3 regions of the Bradyrhizobium sp. AZCC 1577 genome follow, and region 2 is predicted to be linked to each of the others. Evidence: predicted binding sites of a transcription regulator. Region 2 holds the regulator's gene; each other region holds the start of a gene.
What was found. Region 2 encodes LexA, which represses DNA repair genes until DNA is damaged. Its sites were predicted from a motif close to TGTTCNNNNTGTGTTCNG; they were not measured.
Positions count from the first base shown of each region.

Region 1: the regulator LexA is predicted to act here: its motif matches at 1,609-1,626, upstream of uvrA (excinuclease ABC subunit UvrA).
Region 3: the regulator LexA is predicted to act here: its motif matches at 1,234-1,251, upstream of V1278_RS28490 (ImuA family protein).

Region 1 is NZ_JAZHRQ010000001.1:4,563,110-4,570,915, forward strand. Features, by position in the region: gene uvrA (excinuclease ABC subunit UvrA) at 1-1,522, opposite strand, end outside; gene V1278_RS21605 (outer membrane protein) at 1,800-2,456, opposite strand; gene V1278_RS21610 (outer membrane protein) at 2,735-3,514, opposite strand; gene V1278_RS21615 (single-stranded DNA-binding protein) at 4,020-4,508, shown strand; gene V1278_RS21620 (DUF2306 domain-containing protein) at 4,755-5,153, shown strand; gene gyrA (DNA gyrase subunit A) at 5,357-7,806, shown strand, end outside.
Region 2 is NZ_JAZHRQ010000001.1:4,452,977-4,460,782, forward strand. Features, by position in the region: gene glnA (type I glutamate--ammonia ligase) at 167-1,597, opposite strand; gene V1278_RS21055 (hypothetical protein) at 1,713-1,895, opposite strand; gene V1278_RS21060 (hypothetical protein) at 2,189-2,485, opposite strand; gene V1278_RS21065 (ComEC/Rec2 family competence protein) at 2,559-4,856, shown strand; gene V1278_RS21070 (hypothetical protein) at 4,864-5,133, opposite strand; gene V1278_RS21075 (hypothetical protein) at 5,179-5,601, opposite strand; gene lexA (transcriptional repressor LexA) at 5,830-6,531, opposite strand; gene V1278_RS21085 (molybdopterin molybdotransferase MoeA) at 6,740-7,806, opposite strand, start outside.
Region 3 is NZ_JAZHRQ010000001.1:5,980,981-5,988,786, reverse strand. Features, by position in the region: gene V1278_RS28495 (UdgX family uracil-DNA binding protein) at 1-1,090, opposite strand, end outside; gene V1278_RS28490 (ImuA family protein) at 1,318-2,151, shown strand; gene V1278_RS28485 (Y-family DNA polymerase) at 2,414-3,991, shown strand; gene V1278_RS28480 (error-prone DNA polymerase) at 3,988-7,578, shown strand.

The DNA of each region.
Region 1 (7,806 bases), 110 kb from region 2:
GCAGGAAGGACAGCCGCTCGCGGATCTCCTTCAAGACGCGCGCGGCGATCTCGTTTTGCTGGTCGTTGAGCGCCTTCGGCACGCTTTCGAACCATTCGCCGGCGCGCTTCACCGACAGTTCGGAGATCTCGCCGATATGCTTGCCGCCGATCTTGACGCAGAGCGCCTCGGGCTTGAGCCGATGGCCCTTGCAGGCCTCGCAGGGGATGTCGGAGAAATACTTTGCCAGTTCCTCGCGCGCCCATTCGCTCTCGGTCTCGCGGTAGCGGCGCTCGAGGTTGGTGATGACGCCCTCGAACGGCTTTTTGGTATCGTAGGAGCGGACGCCATCCTCGTAGGAGAACTTTATCTCGTCGTCGCCGGAGCCATGCAGCAGCGCTGCTTGCGTCTTCTTCGGCAGGTCCTTCCACTTGGTGTCGAGCGTGAACTTGTAGAACTTGCCGAGCGCGGTCAGCGTCTGGATGTAGTAGGGCGAGGACGACTTTGCCCAGGGCGCAATCGCACCCTTGCGTAAGGTCAATTCCTTGTCGGGAATGACGAGGTCCTCGTCGATATGCTGCTCGATGCCGAGGCCGCCGCAGGCAGGGCAGGCGCCATAGGGATTGTTGAACGAGAACAACCGCGGCTCGATTTCAGGAATCGTGAATCCGGAGACCGGGCAGGCGAATTTCTCCGAGAACAGAATCCGCTCCGGCCCGCTCTTGTCGTGGATCTTGGCGGTCTTCTTCTTGTCCTCGGCCGCAGGCGCGCCCGCCGGCGCATCGGCATATTCGATCACGGCGAGCCCCTCGGCGAGCTTCAGTGCCGTCTCAAAACTTTCGGCGAGGCGCTGGCCGAGATCGGGACGGACCACGATGCGATCGACCACGACGTCGATGTCGTGCGGGAATTTCTTGTCGAGCGCCGGCGCCTCGGACAGCTCATAGAAAGTGCCGTCGATCTTGACGCGCTGAAAACCCTTCTTGAGCCATTCGGCTAGCTCTTTCTTGTACTCGCCCTTGCGGCCGCGCACGACCGGCGCCAGCAGATAGAGCCGAGTGCCTTCGGGCAGTGCCAGCACGCGATCGACCATCTGCGAGACGACTTGGCTTTCGATCGGCAATCCCGTGGCCGGCGAGTAGGGCACGCCGACGCGCGCCCATAGCAAGCGCATGTAGTCGTAGATCTCGGTGACGGTGCCGACGGTGGAGCGCGGGTTCTTCGACGTGGTCTTCTGCTCGATCGAGATCGCAGGAGACAGCCCGTCGATCTGGTCGACGTCCGGCTTCTGCATCATCTCCAGGAACTGGCGCGCGTAAGCCGAGAGGGATTCGACGTAGCGGCGCTGGCCCTCGGCATAGATGGTATCGAAGGCGAGCGAGGATTTGCCGGAGCCGGAGAGGCCGGTGAACACCACGAGCTTGTCGCGGGGAATCTCGAGATCGACATTCTTGAGATTGTGCTCGCGTGCGCCGCGTATGGTGATCGCACGCGATGCGGAGCCGGCGTTCTGTTGGCGCTTCGCCCTTAGCACTTCATCCATATCGGCATTTCCAGGCGCGAGGCACGCGCCACGTTGGGCGCGCATTGCCGGCGAGGGACCGGGATCAGGCGCCGTTGATTGAAAGTCGGAACATAGGAAGAACGGCAGGGAATTTCCAGTGCTGCGCGCGAATCATCAACGGATTGTTTGTGCTGTCATATTTTTGGCAGCAGCAGTCAGCAGCTCCGATCCGAACTTCACAAACAGAAGCGCCTCCGTTCCGGTTCTCGGAACGGAGGCGCCTCAGCTTTAGCAGAAGGGCTTATGTTTTTTGCGCTCAGAAGTGGTAGTTCACGCCGACCTGAACGCTGTTGAGATTGATCGTTCCGATCGGAACGCCGCCCGGGACAGCACCGGTGAAGTAGTTCGCGCTTTCGAGGCTGCGATAGAGGTACTCAGCCTTGACCGACCATTTCGGTGCGAACATGACTTCGACACCGGCACCGACAGTCCAGCCGGAGTGGAATTTGCTGTCCGAGGCGCTCAAGCCGAGGAGCGTTGCAGTCAGGCGGTTATCAGACCATGCGTAACCGCCGGTGCCGTAGAGCAGGACCTGATCGAAGGCGTAGCCGATGCGGCCGCGAACGGTGCCCATCGAACGAATCGTGTAGTCAACCGAAGCTAGGCCGGGAACGCCCAGTGTCGCGCCCACGTCAGCCCAGGCGCCATCGGCTTCAACGCCGAGAACGAGATGGCCGGTCTGCCAATTGTAGCCGACGGTGCCGCCGGCGAAGCCGCCGCTGAGCGTACCAATGCCATCGCTGTTTTCCTGCGCGTAGCCGCCCATCGCACCGATGTAGAAGCCGGTCCAGTTATTGATCGCAATCGCTGCGGCCGGCGCCTTGGTGTAGGGCCTAGCAGCGAGATCGGCGGCCATCGCAGGCGCCATCCCAAGCGCGATCAGGCCAGTGGTGGTCAGCAGAATCTTCTTCATTTTCTTTTTCCTTTCGCGGCTCTCCAACGCAACTTTCCTCAGCCGTCAATTTGAGGTTGCTTGGCGATATAGCGCGAAGTTCCCGAAAAATGCTGTCGCGGAAATACCACATCAGCGGCAAAAGCATGGAAATACAACCGTTCCGGGTGTCGGGTGTGCCGGTCTACAACCAAACAAAAAGGCCGGCGCAAGGCCGGCCTTTTCAGTGCTGGTTATCACCGCAAACAAAAAGGCCGGCGTGAAGCCGGCCTTTCCGTAGTACCGCGCTGGCTTTGCGATCAGTACCTCGCGATGACTGGGCCACCCCAGCGGTAGTTGACGCGGACCGTGACGAGATCGACGTCCTGGCTGATGTTACTAGTCCTCGAAAACGAGCCGGCCGGAACACCAACAAAGTTGCCGGATGCAGCAAAGTCGACGTCGCGGTCACCCATGAACAGGTGGTTGTACTCGACGCCAACCGACCAGTTCGGGGCGAAGCCGACTTCGAGACCGGCACCAACGACGCCGCCCCAACGCGTTTCCTTGGCGCTGTCGATCAGCAGCCCGGTCGCGACATCGAACCCCTTGTACTTGTCGCTGGTCACCGCAGCACCGCCCTTTACGTAGAGCAGGACGTTGTTCCAGGCATAGCCAACCTGACCGGTGATCAGCCCGAACGCGTTGATCCTCGACTCATTCTCGACGAGAGGGACAAAGGCCAGACTTGTGTTGGAACCCGTGAAGTCAGCCCAGTTGCCTTGCCCTTCCACGCCGAACACCCAGGTGCCGGCCTGCCAGCGGTAGCCGAGTTGACCACCGGCCGTGCCGCCAGTCGCATCGTGGCAGCCTTCGGCCACGGGCGGAATGAACGGACCCCCAGCGTCGGCGGTGAGGTCCCAACATTTGCGGCCCGAACCCCAACCACCGTTGGCACCGATATAGAAGCCGGTCCAATCATACACGGCAGCGACCGGAGCAGGCGGCGCCTTGGTGTAAGGGCGCGCAGCGAGGTCGGCCGCCGCCGCAGGTGCAGCGAACGCAATGAGAGCAACCGAAGCTAACAGATACTTCTTCATGATCTATCCCCAGTTTTGTCCGCTTCCCGCTAGGCCTGAAGCGTTGTTGTGACGCGAGCGCCCGCGCCGCTGAAGCATTCTATAGCGCGACTCGACCGGAAATGGCGTGTCCTGGATGCAACAGGCGCCAACCAAGTTTATGGAACGAAGCTTATGATTTATCTGGTATAATTGGAACCGAGACGGGAACTTTCGGGTTCCATTTCGCTTCTTTCGGTTCTCCCGTGGGTTTCCGGGGTTCGCTTGGAGATTGCAAAGCCGCCAGCAGGCGCATATAGGGCGTTATCCGGAACAAAGCTGGAACGCGCACGTAGGCGATGCTATATGTGGATAACCGGCGACTTGCCGAGGGATCGCCAAGTCAGCGGGGTCTGTCAGTGTATAGGTCCGGATGTCCGGGAGCGGACGCGGAAACGGACAAGCGACAGGTCAAGAATTGAAGACGGCCGGCACGGAAGCGGCCGAACCAGTGATTTTTGCCGGCGATATCGAGTGGAGAGCGGCGATGGCGGGAAGCGTGAACAAGGTGATTCTGGTCGGAAACCTCGGCAAGGATCCTGAAATCCGGCGGACACAGGACGGGCGACCGATCGCCAATCTGAGCATCGCGACATCGGAGACCTGGCGCGACAAAGGCACCGGCGAGCGCAAGGAAAAGACCGAGTGGCACCGCGTGGTGATCTTCAACGAGGGGCTCTGCAAGGTCGCCGAACAGTATCTGAAGAAGGGCGCCAAGGTTTACATCGAGGGTCAGTTGCAGACGCGCAAATGGACCGACCAGAGCGGGGTCGACAAATACTCGACCGAGGTCGTGCTGCAGGGCTTTAACTCGAACCTGACCATGCTCGACGGCCGCAGCGGCGGCGGGGGCGGCAGCTTCGGGTCCGATGATTCCGGTGATTTCGGCTCGAGCGGTCCGGCTAGCTCGGCGCCGCGGCGGGCGGTCGCAGCGGGCAGCCGCAACAGCGATATGGACGACGACATCCCGTTCTAGAGCCGAGCCTTCGGCCGGCGCATCGGCTAGCAAGAAATTCGCTTGCGAGAGGGGGCGTTCACGCCTGCCATTACAGCTAATGTGCCGCCGCGGGAATCCGCTGCATTCGGCTGAAAACCTATCTACGGGCGCGTTGCGCCGAGTGTGCGGTCGGCTCGCTCAGCCGTCATGCTATTAATATTCGCATGAGGTATTTCACTTAGACTGCTCCAGCCTTGAACGCCAACCGGATCTGGAGCGCCCACCATGAGCCTCGCACCGCTGCTAGAGGCGCCCGGGACGATCCCGTTGCATGCCTTCGCAGCCATGGCGGCGTTTGCGCTTGGCATCGTGCAATTCGCAGCACCGAAGGGAACCCTGCCGCACCGGACCATCGGCTGGATCTGGGTCGTGCTGATGGCGGCGGTCGCGATCAGTTCGCTCTGGATCCATGAGATTCGGATGTTCGGGCTGTTCAGCCCGATCCATCTGCTGTCGATCTTTGTGCCGATCATGCTGACGCTCGCGGTCCTGCATGCCCGCCGGCACAATGTCGGCGGTCACCGCAAAGCGATGGTGTCGATCTTCTTTGGAGCGCTCGTCGTCGCCGGCTTGTTCACCTTCCTGCCGGGACGGATCATGCATGCGGTGGTTTTCGGCCACTAGGCCTGTCGTGGGAACATCGTTTTTGACACTGTCTTCCGGCCCTGAAACGGTGGTTCCGGCAGGGCTCGGGAGAGCTGTCTCCGATCCTCGTAAGTCCATGAAAAAACGAGCGGAAAAACAGCTTCCTCCTGACGGCTTCGGGGTGGTTATCAGACCCTCGATGCGCTATATGATTCTTAGCTGAGAACTGACTGGATTCCCCTTTGTCCGACAACGAAGACGACAAGCCCGGCGAGCCGCCGGAGCACTCCGACATTCGCCCCGTTTCCATCCTCGACGAGATGAAACGCTCCTACCTCGATTACGCCATGAGCGTGATCGTGGCGCGGGCGCTGCCGGACGCGCGCGACGGGCTGAAGCCCGTGCATCGGCGCATCCTGTATTCGATGTACGAGCAGGGGCACACGCCGGACAAGAAGTACGTCAAATCCGCGCGCGTCGTCGGTGACGTGATCGGTAAATATCATCCGCACGGCGACCAGTCGATTTACGACGCGATGGTACGGATGGCGCAGGATTTCTCCATGCGCGTGCCGTTGATCGACGGCCAGGGCAATTTCGGCTCGGTCGACGGCGATCCGCCCGCGGCCTATCGATATACCGAAGCCCGTCTGACCCGGTCCGCACTGGAAGTTCTTGGCGATATCGACAAGGACACTGTCGATTTCCAGCCGAACTACGACAATTCCGAGAAGGAGCCGTCGGTTCTGCCGGCGAGGTTCCCGAACCTGCTGGTCAACGGTGCCGGCGGCATCGCCGTCGGCATGGCAACCAACATCCCGCCGCACAATCTGGGCGAAGTCGTCGACGCCTGCGTGGCGTTGATCGACAATCCTGCGCTCGGCATCGACGATCTCATCAACATCATTCCGGGGCCGGATTTCCCGACCGGCGGCATCATCCTCGGCCGCCAGGGCATCCGCTCGGCCTACCACCTCGGCCGCGGGTCGATCGTGATGCGCGGCAAGGTCACGATCGACACCATCCGCAAGGATCGCGAAGCGATCATCATCACTGAAATTCCCTATCAGATAAACAAGGCCACCATGGTCGAGCGCATCGCCGAACTGGTGCGCGAAAAGAAGATCGAAGGTGTCGCCGACCTGCGCGATGAATCCGACCGCGACGGCTTCCGTGTCGTCGTCGAGTTGAAGCGCGAGGCGATGGCCGATGTCGTTCTGAATCAGCTCTATCGCTTCACGCCGCTGCAATCGAACTTCCCGGCCAATATGCTGGCGCTGGATAACGGCCGCCCGCAGACGATGAACTTAAGGGATCTGCTGACGCTGTTCATCGCGTTCCGCGAGCAGGTAGTCACCCGTCGCACCAAGTTCCTGCTCAACAAGGCGCGCGACCGCGCCCATATCCTGGTCGGTCTTGCGATTGCGGTTGCGAATATCGACGAGATCATTCGCGTCATCAGAACTTCGCCCGATCCGAACACGGCGCGGGATACGTTGATGTCGCGCGACTGGCCGGCCAAGGACGTCGAAGCGATGATCACGCTGATCGACGACCCCCGTCACCGGATGGCGCCGGACGGCACTGCGCGGCTGTCGCTGGAGCAGGCCCGGGCCATTCTCGACCTGCGCCTGCAGCGCCTGACCGCGCTCGGCCGCGAGGAGATTTCCGAAGAGCTCGACAAGCTCGCGGTGGAAATCGCCGATTACCTGGAAATCTTGCGCTCGCGCGCGCGCGTGCAGGCGATCATCAAGGACGAACTTGCCGCGGTGAAAGACGAATTCGCCACCCCGCGGAAAACCGTGATCGTCGAGCAGGAAGGCGAGGTCGAGGACGAGGACCTGATCCAGCGCGAGGATATGGTGGTCACGGTCTCGCACGCCGGCTACGTCAAGCGCGTGCCGCTCTCGACCTATCGGGCGCAGCGGCGCGGCGGCAAAGGCCGCGCGGGCATGCAGACCCGCGACGAGGATTTCGTCAGCCGGCTGTTCGTGGCCTCGACCCACACGCCGGTGCTGTTCTTCTCCTCGCGCGGCCAGGTCTACAAGGAAAAGGTCTGGCGGCTGCCGGTGGCGGCGCCGAACGCCCGCGGCAAGGCGATGATCAACATCCTGCCGCTGGAGCAGGGCGAGCGCATTACCACCATCATGCCGCTGCCGGAGGATGAATCCTCCTGGGGCAATCTCGACGTGATGTTCGCTACCACCGGGGGCACGGTCCGCCGCAACAAGCTGTCCGACTTCGTCGACGTCCGCCGCTCCGGCATCATCGCCATGAAGCTCGGGGAGGGTGAATCGATCGTCGACGTGCAGATCTGCACCGAGCGCGACGACGTGCTGCTGACGGCGGCCGGCGGGCAGTGCATCCGCTTCCCCGTCACCGATGTGCGCGTCTTCACGGGGCGCACCTCGATGGGCGTGCGCGGCATTGCGCTGGCGGGAGGCGACAAATTGATCTCGCTGGCGATCCTGCGCCATGTCGAGACCACCTCGGACGAACGGTCGGCCTACCTGAAGATGCGCCGCGCGGTCGCCGGCGAAACCGCGGTTGAAGAGCCTGTTGATGCCGAGGGCGAGGAGACTTCGGGTTCGCTGCAGCTCTCGCAGGAGCGCTACGCCGAAATGTCGGCGCAGGAGCAGGTGGTGCTGACGGTCTCCGTCAACGGCTACGGCAAGCGCACCTCGTCCTACGA
Region 2 (7,806 bases):
AGAACGTGTCACGTTGCAATAGGTTCCACCCGAAGTCACGGCGCCTCGGCTCGCCGCGAGCTGAGCGAGTAGCAATGGCAATTGTTGCGCGGCACGAGTCCATTTTGGCGGTTTTCCAGACCCACTGAAGCCGAAATCCGCGCATGCCTGCGGATGAGTTCACATCCTAAATGTCGTAATACAAATGGAACTCATATGGATGAGGGCGCAGCCGGATTGGATCGACCTCTTTCTTCCGCTTGTAGTCGAGCCAAGTCTCGATCACGTCCTCGGTGAACACGTCGTTACGGAGCAGAAAGGCGTGATCGCGATCGAGCGCGTCAAGCGCCTGATCCAGCGACCCTGGTGTCGACCTCACGTTCTTCGCCTCGGCGGGCGGCAGGTCATAAAGGTTCTTGTCGATCGGGCTGCCTGGATCGATCCGGCTGATGATGCCGTCGAGACCGGCCATCAGCATCGCGGCAAAGGCCAGATAGGGATTGCAGGAGGGATCCGGCGAGCGAAATTCAACCCGCTTTGCCCGCGGGTTCGGCGAATACATCGGAATCCGGCAGCAGGCTGAGCGATTGCGCTGGGAATAGACCAGATTGATCGGAGCCTCATAGCCGGGCACCAGACGCCGATAAGAATTCGTGGTGGGGGCGCAAAGCGCACACAACGCCCAGGCGTGGGTCAACAGGCCGCCGATGTAGTAGCGGCCGAGCTGGCTCAATTCGGCATAGTCGCCCTTGTCGTAGAACAGATTGGTCTCGCCCTTCCACAGGGACTGGTGAACGTGCATTCCCGAGGCGTTGTCCTCGAACAGCGGCTTCGGCATGAACGTCGCGGTCTTGCCGTGCTCGCGGGCGGTGTTCTTCACCACGTATTTGTAGATCATCAGATTGTCCGCCATGCGGGTGAGCGTAGTGAAACGCATGTCGATCTCGTTCTGGCCGCCGGTCGCGACTTCATGGTGATGGGCCTCGATCTGGATGCCCAGCTGCTCCATTGTCAGCACCATTTCGGTGCGGAGAGCCTGCATGCTATCGGTCGGCGGAACGGGAAAATATCCTTCCTTGGGGCGCGGCTTGTGGCCCAGATTCGGCTCTTCCTCCGCGCCGGTATTCCAGCTGCCTTCACTGGAATCGATTTCGTGGAAGGCATGATTGATGCCCTGCCCGTAGCGCACCTCGTCGAACACAAAGAACTCCGCCTCCGGGCCGAAGTAACTCGTATCGGCGAGGCCGGTACCCTTCAGGTTCGTTTCGGCCTTCTGGGCGATGTAACGGGCGTCACGGCTATAGGGTTGACCGGTCACGGGATCCCTGATGTTGCAGATCAGGACCAGGGTGGACACAGGGGAATACGGGTCGAGAAAGGCCGTGGCCGGATCCGGCACGACCAGCATGTCGCTTTCCTGAATTTCCTGAAAGCCGCGGATGGACGAGCCGTCGAACCCAATGCCTTCGCTGAGAGCATCGATACTCGCTGCACCCGGTGGGACGGAAAAATGCTGCCACACCCCGGGCAAGTCGGTAAACCGCAGATCGATCATCTGCACCTTCTCGTCTTTGATCGCCTTCACGAGATCTTCGGCTGTCGCACACTTCGGAAACATGGCTTCAACTCCTGTAACGGAGAGCCGCATCTTGGACGTTGCGATGCCATTCAGCCGTGGCGAAGCGACTTGCGACGGCTCCTGGCCCACGTTCTGCGTTGCCGCGCCGGCAATCTCAGCTTTGGTGGGGACCACGCATCATCTTCATCGCGTCTTCGATATGCCGCCAGGTTCTGGCCAGCTCGACCTCGCCTTTTGCCTCAAGTTCGATGGCATTCTGGGCAGCTTCCGCAATGGCCTTGGCGCCATGAGCTTCCAGTAATTGCCGCGCATAGTCGTGGATTTCGGTTTCTCGCATGGCGTCATGCTCCTCTCATTCTGAGCGCGACCGGGAATTCCAGTCGAGCTGAGAACCGTAGACGTTGACACCTGATCCCGCGCACACAGTGTGCATCCTGCCGCGGCGCACTTGCAAGAGTGCTTTCAAGAGCGCGTTCCTGCCGGTGAGCTGCCCGGATTGGATGGTGGCTCCGGGGGAAGAGCAGCGGCAACACAACGCAGGCCGGACGGTTACGTCTTGAGTAGCGGTCGATCGCGACGGGCGCTGCGTTAAGCGTGATGGCCTCGCACCCGCGGCGCCTCAGGATCGGCCTAGCAGCCCCGGCAAATACTGCGCAGGGATTTGGCGAGCTGAGCATCCTCCTGGGCCATCGGCTCATACGGCTTTTGCTGTGCCTGCCGGTCCTCATTAGCCTTTTGCCGGGCGGCCCGCGCAACGTCCTGGCGCTGATAGCACGCTTCGCGCTCTGCTCTTGCTTCGATGAAGCGGCATTGTTCAGCCGCTGCGACAGCGGATGCCGACGTCGCCAAAGCAAATAGGAGGCAGGCCGCAAGTCTCATAACGCGATTGTAACGCCGGCCGGCGTGCATTTCCTCAAGTTTCTGCATTCGTTCCGCTAGCGGCCCAAATACAGCGTCCGGTAGTCTTGCGGTCTTCACGAGATCGTAAGGTGTAGGCTCGGTGGCGGAGCAGGGCGACACGTCGGGCCGAAAACGGGGCTATGCCGGCACCTGGCCGCCGCGCGCTGCGGCGCTGGTCGGCGGCATTTTGCCATCGCGTCCCGCGTTCTGGCCGCCACTGATCGAGACCTTGCGTACATGGGCACGCGCCGAAGCCGGCGCGGGCCGCCTGCTGCCGTGGGTACCCGTTGCATTCGGCACCGGCATTGCCTTTTACTTCGCCGCCGATCATGAGCCGGCGCTGTCAGTGGCTACCATTGTGGCAATCGCGCTGTGCGCGGTGGCGGTGCTGTTGCGGCGGCAGAAATTCTTTCCCGCCGCGGTGATGATCGCGGCCGTCGCCGCGGGCTTTGCGGTCGCGACCTGGAAGACCGCGCGGATCGCGCATGGCGTGCTGGCGCGGCCGATGTTTTCGGTGTCGCTGACGGGTTTTGTCGAGACTCGCGACATCCGCGAGCGCACCGACCGTTTTGTCCTTCGCGTCGTCACCATGGAAAGCGCGCGCGGAACGACGAAGCTGGAGCGGGTGCGGCTGTCGGTAAGGAAGGGCACGGCGCCGCCAGTTGGGAGCTTCGTCGAGCTGAAGGCGCGGCTGTTGCCGCCGCTTTCGCCGGTGCGGCCGGGTAGCTACGATTTCAGCCGCGACATGTTTTTCGCCGGCATCGGGGCCTCCGGCTTCGTGATGGGCGCGATCAAGACCACCGAGCCGCCAGCCGCGGGCGGCGGGCTCCGCCTGCGCTATTCGGCTGTGATGCAAGGCCTGCGCGATACGATCGATGCGCGGATCAGGACCACGCTGGAAGGCGACAAGCGCGCGATTGCGACCGCCCTGTTGACCGGGCGGCGCGATGCGATCTCACCGCCGGTGAACGATGCGATGTTCATCTCCGGTCTCGGCCATGTGCTGTCGATCTCCGGCTATCACATGGCCGTCGTCGCCGGCGTCGTGTTCTTTGCGGTGCGGGCGCTGTTGGCGCTGTTCCCTGTGCTCACGGTCGGCCAGCCCATAAAGAAGTGGTCGGCGGCGGCAGCCCTCGTTGCCGCCGCGTTCTATCTGCTGCTGTCGGGCGCCGAGGTCGCGACGCAAAGATCGTTCTTCATGACGGCCGTGGTGCTGATCGCGGTCATGGTCGATCGCCGCGCGATTACGTTTCGCACGCTCGCGGTCGCCGCCCTGATCGTGCTCTCGGTCGCGCCGGAAGCGCTGGTACATCCGAGTTTCCAGATGTCGTTTGCGGCGACCCTGGGGCTGGTGGCGCTGGTGCAGATCGGCATGCCGCGCCTGTTCGCGACGGCGGATCATACCGCAACGGCGCGCGTGGCGCTGTGGGGCGGCCGCGAAGTCACCATGCTGTTGCTGGCCTCGTTGGTGGCGGGGCTTGCGACCATGCCTTACGCCGCCTTTCACTTTCACCGGGTCACGCCTTACGGCGTGCTGGCCAACCTCGCGGCGATGCCGGTGGTCTCCGCGCTGGTGATGCCGGCGGGCCTGCTTGGCCTCGTCGCGATGCCGTTCGGCTTCGATCGACTGTTCTGGGCGGCCATGGGCCTCGGCATCGACTGGATGATTGCGGTGACGCAATGGGTCGCGGCGTTACCCGGCGCGGTCGGCCGGGTGCCGGCCTTCGGCATCGGACCGCTGATTGCGGCGAGCCTCGGCATCATCCTGCTCGGCCTGTTGCGCACGCCGCTGCGCTGGTCGGGAGCGGCGCTGGTACTATCAGCGGCGCTGTGGGCGGCGAGGGCGCCGCAGCCGGATATCCTGATTTCCGCCGACGGGCGCAATGTCGGGGTGCGCGGCCAGGATGGCCGGCTGCATTTGATGCACGCGGCCAAGGGGTCTCGAGACGTCTTCCTCTTGAAGGAGTGGCTGGCGGCGGATGCGGACGCACGAACGGCGGCTGACGCCTCGCTCACGTCAGGCGTCTCATGCGACGATCTTGGCTGCGTGGTGCAAGCCGTCGGCGGCGGCCTGATCGCACAGGCGCTCAGGCCCGAGGCGTTTTCGGACGATTGCGAGCGCGCGGCAATCATTGTGACGCTGCGGCAGGCCCCGGCGGCATGCGGTGCTTCCGTCATCGGCGCCGAACGGCTCCGGCGCCAGGGCGCGATGGCGTTGCGGCGTGGCCGCGAGGGATTTGCCGTCGAGGCGGTCAAGCCGAGGGGGATCGACCGGCCTTGGTCGCCGGCCATAGCCGACGAGAGTGAGGCCGACACCACCGTGCTGGCGCCGCGCGTCGTGCCACCGCGCAGCGTCGATGCCACGCCGGCCGAGGCAGACCTTCAGGCGGAGGAGTAGACGGGCGTCAGTGCTCGTCGACTGTGGGTTTGGCTGGAATTTCGAACGCGCCGAGATGGAATTCCTCGGGCGCGTCGGGCGCCGACGGCAGAGCGACCAGCGTGAACGATGCGTCGGGAAATTGCTGCCAGATTGCGAGATCCTCGGCCGTGATGGTGAGCCAGCCGTACCTGAACATGTACCGCCCGGGCTCAGTGACGCGCCCGGCTTTTTGCCACGTTACCTTGTTGACCACCGACTGCCCCCCTGCGGTGCCGAGCTCTGAAAAATGTACCACCCTGATCCGCCGGCCTGGGCCGGCGGATCATATGCGCGTGGGCGTTTATCCGGTCACGATCGATTCGGCCGGACGCGCTTCCGTCACCTTCGGCGCGCGTTCGCCACCGGTCTGGACCACCGGCAATTGCAGCACGGTCGCGCGCTGGCCTTCGCAAAGCTGCGTCACCAGCACATGGCTTCCGTCGGGAAATTCGATCGCGTCATGGTGACGGTCGGAGATATGGGGGTCGATTTGATTGAACTTGCCGACCCGCCAGTCGGTGGTTCGAGTCCAGATCCACCGGTTGTCGTATTTGACGTCCTCAGCGAACGCCAGTTCGGTGCCGGGAAGCATGCAGACCGCCACTGCAGGCTCGCGTTCCGACGCAAAGCCGCGGGTCGATGTACCGCGGAATGTCGTGGTGATCAGCGTCTCGCCGACCTCGGCAGGCCGCGTAGCCACAGCATGCAGGCTATAGTCACACATCGGATGGCTCCCTCGTTTGAGATAGCTGACCCGTGTCTAGAAGGAGGCACAGGCCTCTATCAGAGTGGACATGGCGCAGAGCCTTTTCTCGTTTCTGGGCAATTCTGCGACTGGCGCACTGCGCCACATTCACAAACGCGCTAACGGGCGTTGGTTCCAAACGCGCAACAAAAAACCCCGGCCGCGGGCCGAGGCTCTTTTCCGTCACGGCCCGGACGGCATAACGGGTCAGTATTTGCGGTAGAGCCCGATCAGCTTGCCCTGAATCCGGACCCGGTTCGGCGGCAGGATGCGGACTTCATAGGCGGTGTTGGCGGGCTCGAGCGCGATCGAGGCGCCGCGGCGGCGGAAGCGCTTCAGCGTGGCTTCCTCCTCGTCGATCAGCGCCACGACGATGTCGCCGGTGTCGGCGGTCTCGTTGCGTTGGATCAGCGCCATGTCGCCGTCGAGAATGCCCGCGTCCACCATGGAATCGCCGCGCACTTCGAGCGCGTAATGTTCGCCGGAGCCGAGCATGTCCGGCGGTACGCTGATGGTGTGGCTGCGGGTCTGCAGCGCCTCGATCGGCGTACCGGCGGCAATCCGGCCCATGACAGGCACGGCCACCGGGCGATTGCCGTCGTCCTCGGCGGCCGGCGCGCTCACTGTGCGTTTGCCGAGCGTACCCTCGATCACGCTCGGCGTGAAGCCGCGGCGGCTGTTGGCGGCGGCTGCGAGCTCGGGCAGCTTGATGACTTCGATGGCGCGGGCGCGGTTGGGCAGGCGACGGATGAAGCCACGCTCCTCCAGTGCGGTGATGAGGCGGTGGATTCCGGATTTCGAACGCAGATCGAGCGCGTCCTTCATCTCGTCGAAGGAGGGCGGCACGCCGGCCTCTTTCAGCCGTTCATTGATGAAACGCAGAAGTTCATACTGTTTGCGCGTAAGCATCGCGAGCAATCCCCCGGGTTGGCGTCGTCTCGTTCCGAATCTTCAGGGCCCGGATCGTGGAGTCCCCAAACTCCCGATCTAAGACACTAGCAGTCGAAACAAATCATGAACGGACACTATATGTTCGATATGTGTTCCGCAACCACTTAATTTCAGGTGAACGCATTGCGGTTCCGGCCCAAGGTGCTGGGGGAACACCGTTCAGGCGTCATTCCGGCAGCCGGAGCAGCTCGCAACGCGATCCCTTTGCGGCAGCCGGCGCGAACGGCGGACGTATCACAAGTGCACGTGCCGCAGCGAGATTCCCCGATAGCGACGAGTCCTGATGGTTCACCGGCACGGCAACCAGCGTGCCGTCGTCGCGCGCTTCGAGGCGGGCGCGAAGATAGTCTTCGCGCTGATCATTGGCGGCGAGGTCGCGGCCGAGCAGCGCGCTTTCGCGCCGGTGATGGATGGTATCGCGGCCCGATAAGGCGCGAATCAGCGGCACCAGGAACAGGAAGCCGCAGACATACGAGGAGACGGGATTGCCTGGCAGGCCGATCACCCGCATCGCGCCCAGCCTGCCGTGCATCATCGGCTTGCCCGGCCGCATCGCGATCCGCCAGAATGCGATGGCGACGCCCTCGGCTTCCAGCGACCGCTTGACGAGGTCGTGGTCGCCGACCGACGCGCCGCCCAGGGTGATCAGGATGTCCGCGTCGGCCTTGCGGGCACGGCGGATGCCGTCCGTGGTCGCGGCGACGGTGTCGGCGGCGATCCCGAGGTCGATGATTTCTGCCCCTTCGGCCCGCGCCAGTGCCCGCAAGCCGTAGCCGTTGGAATAGACGATCTGGCCGGGGCTGGGGCTTGCGCCCGGCATCACCAGCTCGTCGCCGGTCGCCAGCATCGCAACTTTCGGGCGGCGGTGCACCGCAAGCTCCGGGTAGTTCATGCCGGCGGCGAGCGAGAGGTCGCGGTCGGTGAGGCGGCGCCCGCGTTTGAGGAGGACGTCGCCTTCGCGGAAATCAACGCCCGCGGCGCGGATATGCCGCCCCGGAACGGCAGCTTCCGTGATGGTGATATGATCGCCCTCGACGCCAGTGTCTTCCTGGATGATGACAGCGTCGGCGCCATCGGGAATCACGCCGCCGGTAAAGATCCGCACCGCTTCCCCCGGGCCGACCTTCCGCTCGAACGGGCGGCCGGCGGCGACCTCGCCGATCACCTTTAGCCGCGCGCTGACATCGGCGGCGTCAGCTGCGCGCACCGCATAGCCGTCCATCGCCGACATCG
Region 3 (7,806 bases), 1.5 Mb from region 2:
TCTCCGGCGTGTTCGGCTTCTGGTGCAGGCGGATTTTTCCGCGCGGCACGAACTTGAAATGCTTGACCGCATTGGTGACGTAGACCGTGCGGCGGTCGATGCCGGCTTCTTCCAGCGCGCGGTCGAGCATTTGCCCCGCGGGCCCGACGAACGGTTTGCCGGCGAGGTCTTCCTTGTCGCCGGGCTGCTCGCCAACCAGCATGATCCGCGCGGTTTGCCGGCCTTCGCCGAACACGGTCTGGGTGGCATTCTTGTAAAGATGACAGGCGCGGCAATCGGCGGCTTCTTCGCGCAGCGTCTCGATGTCGTCCTGAACTCTTCTGCGCACCATGGGCGGCTCCGGCCGTTTTGGCGCCTGGTGTGGTTCCGTAGCGTCGCGTTCCGCACGCTTGACTGCAGGCTTAATTATTGAACCCTCTTGCAGGTTCCTCGTCTTTACCGTCAGCCGCGCCGGGTTGAAGATGCTGGCTGAATAGCGCCGCCAGGTTTCCTCCAGCCGGTCGGCGCTGGGGGCTTCGCTTCTGCTGACGCCCGGCGTGAACGAGACGACATGGCCGTCCCAATGCGCGCACAGATCTGGCGTCAGGATCGACCAGGGCATGTCGGCGAAACGGCGTGCGAAGAACGGGGCGGCCAGTTCGACGATGTGGTGCTCCGGCTCGAACCAGGCGACGAAGTGCGATTTCTGCTCGCGGCCTATTTCGCGGAAGCGGACAAGGACATGCATCCTGTGCTCGTCGCGGCGCACGGCCTTGGCCATCGCGGTGATCTCGGCCACGTCAGGATCGGTCGTGAGTTCAAGCAGATCGTGATGCGTTCGCAACCGCCATAGCAGGCGATAGAGCAGGGCGAAGCGCTCGGGGTTGCGGTGCAGGATGGCAACCTCCGCCAGTTCGACGAACCTGGCCGGCACGTTGAAGGTGCCCTGTGGCGGCTCGAGCGGCGGCGCGGTCGGTGCGAACAGTTCGGGCGCATCATCAGCCACGCGCCAGCTCACGTCGGACGGTTTCACGTCATTCAGCGCCAGCGCGCGGGCCGCTTTACGCCAGCCATCAAAATCAGTTTGGCTATCTAGGATGATGTGGTGCATGTGCTTACTCCACACTCTCTGCCCGCATCCCCGCGCAACGGCTTTGCGGTCGTCTGGAGGGGCCCGCGAATCCCTTTGATTCCGCTCATGAATCGCCAAAGCGTCGATCTCGATTGACTCTGCCGGCGCTGTTAGCTTTATATTAGAACATATCATGAACAAATGAGCCAGCCGCGCGTTCACTTAGGGAAAAAGCGGTAAAGGCCAATTTTCTGAAGGAACGGCGGATGAGCACCGCACGCACAAGCACGCTTGCGAGTTTGCGCGGAAGCATCGAGCGCCTGGAGGCGCATGGCGATGCGCATGACCTCAACAAGATTACGCTTGGCCATAAGGCGGCAGATGCTGTGCTGCACGGCGGGCTTGCGCTCGCGGCGGTGCATGAAGTGTTCGCCGAGGGACACCAGAGCGCGACCGCAACCGGCTTCATCGCAGGGCTGGCGGGAAGGGTGTCGCCGCGCCGGCCGCTGGTCTGGGTACGGCAGGATTTTTCGGAAATTGAATCGGGCGCGCTGTCGATGAGCGGGCTCGCCGAACTCGGGCTCGATCCGCGATTGCTCGTCACCGTGCGCGCCACCGACACTGACGCTGCGCTGCGGACCGCCGCCGACGCGCTGGCCTGCGACGCGCTCGGCGCCGTCGTGCTGGAAGTCTGGGGGCAGGCGCGTCAGCTCGATCTCGTCGCCAGCCGCAAGCTCACGCTGGCCGCAGCAGCCTCCGGCGTCACCGCATTGCTGCTGCGGGTGGCGGCGGAGCCGCGCCCCTCGACCGCGGAGACCCGATGGATCGTGCGCGCGGCGCATTCGCCGCCGGGCGCGCCTCCAAAGCCTGCGGCGGCTCCAAAGCCTGCGGCGCCTTGGAGCGCCGCCTGGGGCGCGCCGGTGTTCGACGCGCAACTCGTTCGTAACCGTCATGGCCCGGTCGGCCGCTGGATCATGGAATGGAATTGTGATGAGTGCCTATTCAGAGAACCGTCGGCGTATCCTCAGCCTCTGGCTGCCACGCCTGCCCATCGACCGCATCAAGCGCAAGCTTTCGCCGGCCAGCGCCGCGCAAGCTGAAAATTGCCAAGCGGTTTCAAGCGAAATCTCTAACCACACGAACAGTGGGCTCCCTCCCCCCTTGCGGGGGAGGGCGGGGGAGAGGGGTGGCGGCAACGGCAGTGCTCGTGGCTTACCCCTCTCCCTAACCCTCCCCCGCAAGGGGGGAGGGAACGGCACCGCCGCCCCGGTTGATATCTCTCACGACACGAACAGTCGGCTCCCTCTCCCGCTTGCGGGGGAGGGTTGGGGTGGGGGTCTCGCCGCGAGTGACACTGTTCGTATGGAGAGAGCTCCCACCCGGATCGCATCTTGCGATGCGATCCGACCTCAGAGCGAGCTTCGCTCGTCTCGACCCCCGCAAGCGGGAGAGGTGAAGTACCCCTCCGTCGTCGTTGCCAAGCAGCACAATGCCATCCTGATCCATTCCCTCGACGAGGCCGCTGTCCAGGCCGGCCTCTCGATCGGCCTGCCGCTCGCCAATGCGCGCGCGATCTGTCCCGAGCTGACAGTGTTCGACGCGGATGAAGTCGCCGATCGCAAAACGCTCGAAGACATCGCCGACTGGTGCGACCGCTTCACCCCGCTGGTGGCGCTCGATCCGCCGTACGGCTTGTTCCTCGACATCACCGGCTGCGCCCATCTGTTCGGCGGCGAGCGTGCGTTGCTGCAGATCGTCAGCGGCGCACTGAGCCGCCGCGGCTTTGCCGTCAGCGCCGCGATCGCGAGCACCTCGATCTGCGCCCGCACGCTGACGCGCCAGACTTCCGGAAAAATCATTGCCGAGGGCGAGGAGGCGGAGGCCGTCAGTCCGTTGCCGGTATCTGCGCTCGGCGCCGGTGATGCCATCACCGCCGGCCTGCGCCGTGCTGGGTTGAAGACCATCGGCGATGTCGCCTCGCGAGGACGCCACGAAATCACGGCGAGGTTCGGTGCGCCCTTCACGACGCTGTTGCAGCAGGCGCTGGGGCAGGGCGATGCGCCGATCAGCCCGCGCAAACCGCCGCCGGATTATATCGTCGAGAAACGCTTTCCCGAACCGGTCACGACCGGCACCGTGATCGCGATGAACCTGTCCGCGCTCGCTCAAATGCTGGTTACGGCGATGGACAAGCAGGGCAAGGGCGCGCGGCGGTTGGAGGCGAGCTTCTTCCGCACCGACGGCGCGGTGCGCACGATCTCGGTCGATACCGGGCGTCCGGTGACAAAAGCTGAAGTGATCGACCGCCTGTTCCGCGAGCGGCTCGATGCGCTCAACGATCCCCTCGACCCCGGCTTCGGTTTCGATCTCATTCGTCTCTCCGCCAGCCGCACCGAAATCGTGGTGCAGCAGCAGCGCGATCTCGATGCCAATGTCCATGACAATGACGAATTGTCCGCGCTGATCGACCGCATCGCCGCGCGCATCGGCGGAAAACGCGTCGTCGTGCATATGCCGGAGGATACGCATATTCCCGAACGCGCGGTGCTGTCCGTGCCAGCGCAGCATCATCTGGCGGCAGCCGCCCAGGCGGCCTGGCCCGAGCGTATCGAGGGCGAGCCGCCGCTGCGCCCGTTGCGCCTGTTCGACAAGCCGGAGCCGATAAAAGTGCCGTTCGCAACCGTGCCCGACGGCCCGCCGCATCAATTCACCTGGCGGCGCGTCACGCACGCGGTGGTGCGGGTGGAGGGGCCCGAACGCATCGCGATGGAGTGGTGGAAGCCAAACGGCGGTGGCCCGACGCGGGATTATTTCCGCATCGAGGATGAAGCGGGCCTGCGTTTCTGGATCTTTCGCGACGGCCTCTATGAGAGCGAACCGGCGGATGCGGAGGGCGAGCCCGCTTCTATCAGATGGTTCGTGCATGGATTGTTCGCATGAAAAATCCTGTGCCCGACTATGCCGAAATCGGCATCACCACCAATTTTTCGTTCCTGCGCGGCGGCTCGGACCCGCGCGCCTATGTGCATCAGGCGAGCGAGCTTGGTATTCCCGTGATCGGCATCGCCGACCACAACACGCTGGCCGGCGTGGTGCGCGCCTGGAGCGAGCTCGACAACCCTGCCGTCACGCATAAGCCAAAGCTCCTGATCGGCGCGCGGCTCGTCTTCATCGACGGCACGCCTGACATTCTGGTCTATCCGCGCGATCGCGCGGCTTACGGCCGGCTCTGCCAGTTACTCACCCGCGGCAAACGCGGCGACGACATCACGCGGATCGAAAAGGGCGAATGCCACCTGAAATTCGACGACCTCCTCGATTTCGCCGAGGGTCAGCTTCTGGTGCTGGCGCTGCCGCATCGCTTTGACGTGGCGAGCGCGCAGGCAACGCTGGAGCGCCTGAAGAACTCTGATGCCGATGGCGTGTGGCTCGCCGCAAGCCTGCTTTACCGTGGTGACGACAGGCGCCGGCTGGCGCAGCTGCATCGCTTGGCGCTCGCGGCAAAGGTGCCGCTGTTGGCGACCAATGAAGTGCTGTACCACCATCCCGCGCGTCGGCCGCTGCAGGACGTACTGACCTGTATCCGAGAAAAAACCACGATCGATGCGATCGGCAGGCGGCTCGAGGCCAATGCCGAACGCTATCTCAAGCCTGTCAATGAAATGGCACGGCTGTTTTGCGATCTGCCCGAGGCGATTGCGGAAACCATGCGTTTTGCGAAACGCATTTCGTTTTCGCTCGACCAGCTCAAATACCAGTATCCGGACGAGCCGGTACCGCCAGGCAAGACTGCGCAACAGCACCTGGAAGACCTGACCTGGGCCGGTGTCGACAAATATTTCGGTGGCGTAATCGACGACAAGCTGCGTGCCACCTTGCGCAAGGAGCTCGATCTGATCGCCGAGCTGAAATACGCGCATTATTTTCTCACCGTGCACGACATCGTCCGCTACGCGCGTAGCCAGAACATCCTGTGCCAGGGCCGGGGATCGGCGGCCAACTCCGCCGTCTGCTACGTGCTCGGCATTACCTCGGTCGATCCGACCAAGGTCGACCTGCTGTTCGAGCGCTTCATTTCCAAGGAGCGGCTGGAGCCGCCCGACATCGACGTCGATTTCGAGCATTCGCGGCGCGAGGAGGTGATGCAATATGTCTACCGCCGCTACGGCCGCCACCGCGCCGCGATCATTGCGACCGTCATCCACTATCGCCCGCGCAGCGCGATCCGCGACGTCGGCAAGGCGCTGGGGCTGACCGAGGACGTTACCGCAGCCCTCGCCGACACCGTGTGGGGAAGCTGGGGCAAGGGCCTCAACGAGATGCAGGTCCGCCAGGCCGGGCTGGATCCCCAAAATGCGATGGTCGAACTCGCGGTAGCGCTGGCCTCCGAGCTGATCGAATTCCCCCGCCATCTGTCTCAGCATGTCGGTGGCTACGTGCTGACGCAGGATAGGCTCGACACCTATGTGCCGATCGGCAACGCCGCGATGGACGACCGCACCTTCATCGAATGGGACAAGGACGACGTCGACGCGCTCAGCATGATGAAGGTCGACGTGCTGGCGCTGGGCATGCTGACCTGCATCCGCAAGAGCTTTGATCTGATCGCCGACCACAAGGGGCGCCGTTACGAGCTGGCCGACATCAAGTCGCAGGATGACGACGACGTTTATCAAATGCTGCAGCGGGGCGAATCCCTCGGCGTGTTCCAGGTCGAGAGCCGCGCGCAGATGAACATGCTGCCGCGCCTGAAGCCGCGCACCTTCTACGACCTCGTTATCGAAGTCGCGATCGTGCGGCCGGGCCCGATCCAGGGCGACATGGTGCATCCCTATTTGCGGCGGCGAAACGGCCAGGAAAAGGTGAGCTATCCCTCGCCGGCGCCCGAGCACGGCCCTTCGGACGAACTGTACCGTGTGCTTCACAAGACGCTTGGCGTGCCGCTGTTCCAGGAACAGGCGATGCGGATCGCGATCGAGGCCGCAAAATTCACGCCCGAGGAAGCCAACGGCTTGCGCCGCGCGATGGCGACGTTTCGTAACGTCGGCACCATCGGCAAATTCGAGGCCAAGCTGATCAACAACATGATCGCGCGCGGCTACGACCCGGAATTCGCCCAAAGCTGCTTTGACCAGATCAAGGGTTTTGGCTCTTACGGCTTTCCGGAAAGCCACGCCGCAAGTTTTGCGCAACTCGTCTACGTCTCGTCATGGCTGAAGCATTATCATCCGGATGCGTTCTGCTGCGGCCTGCTCAATTCGCAGCCGATGGGCTTTTACGCCCCCGCACAGATCGTCGGCGACGCCCGCAAGAACGGCGTCGAGGTCCGCGAGATCGACGTGTCCTACAGCTTTGCCCAGAACACGCTGGAGGAGGGGAGTGGGAAGTATTGCGCGGTGCGCTTGGGCTTTCGCCAGATCGATGGGTTTCATTGGCTTGATGAGGATGAAGAGCGGTTGAAGCGAATACAGTCGTCATTCCGGGGCATATCAGAGGCAGAATCCGATTTGGTCAGCCGCAAAGGGACTGTGCTCCCTCTCCCGCTTGCGGGGGAGGGTGCCGCCGCGAGTCCGACTGCCCGTATGGAGAGAGCTTCCCCCACCCGGATCGCATCTATCGATGCGATCCGACCTCAGAGCGAGCTTCGCTCGTCTCGACCCCCGCAAGCGGGAGAGGTGAGGCGTCCCCGCGGACCGGCCACTGTGGAAGCAGCAGACTGGGCCAACCGCATCGTCGCCGCCCGCCAACGCCGGCCCTTCACCTCGCTGGAGGAATTCGCCCGCGACACCGGCCTGCCGAAGCGCGCGCTGATCCTGCTTGCCGACGCCGATGTCTTCCGCTCGATCGGTCTCGATCGCCGCGCAGCACTCTGGGCGGTGCGGCGGCTGCCTGACGACGTGCCGCTGCCGCTGTTTCAGGCCGCGATCGCCCGCGAGCAGCCCGACGAGAACGCCAAGCCGCTGCCCCAGATGCCGCTGCCGGAGCAGGTGGTCGCCGACTACCAGACGGTCCGGTTGTCACTGAAAGGCCATCCGATGGAATTTTTACGCGAGCGGTTCACGAAAGAGCGTGTCGTCCCTTGCAAGGACGTCAACCACAGTAACGACCGCCGCCGTATCCGCTGCGCTGGCGTGGTGCTGGTGCGGCAGCGGCCGGGCAGCGCCAAGGGCGTCGTCTTCATGACGCTGGAGGACGAGACCGGCATCGCCAATATCGTGGTGTGGCCCAAGGTGATGGAGCAGTACCGCAAAGAGGTGATGGGCGCCCGCCTGATCCTGGTCGAGGGCTACATCCAGAGCAGCCCGGAGCAGGTGACGCATCTGGTGGCGCAGCAGATGTTCGACCGCTCCCACGATTTGATCGGCCTCGCCAACGATGCGTTAAGCCGCAAGCATCCGGTGCCCGCAGGGCCCGCGCTGGTCGAACCGCTCAACGACGACCGCCGCGACCACGCCGAAACGCCAGCGCAAAAAATCCGCCACCCGCGCGACGTCCGCATCCTGCCGCCGTCCCGCGATTTTCATTGAGCCGCTCTCTTCGGACGGCGGTGATCGCTGTGCATCATCCAGGTGTTGCCGGCACACCGAGATGAAATCCGTCCCGGAGGCGTATGTTTGGGGAACCGGGATTTCGGATGTGCGTTCGCTTCACATGACCTGCGGAGCGCGCTTTGCGCATCAGGGCTCAGATATGTCACGCCCGCCCGGCACCGGATCCTGCGCTCCAGCCGTAACAGTCAGGTTCATCTGCGAATG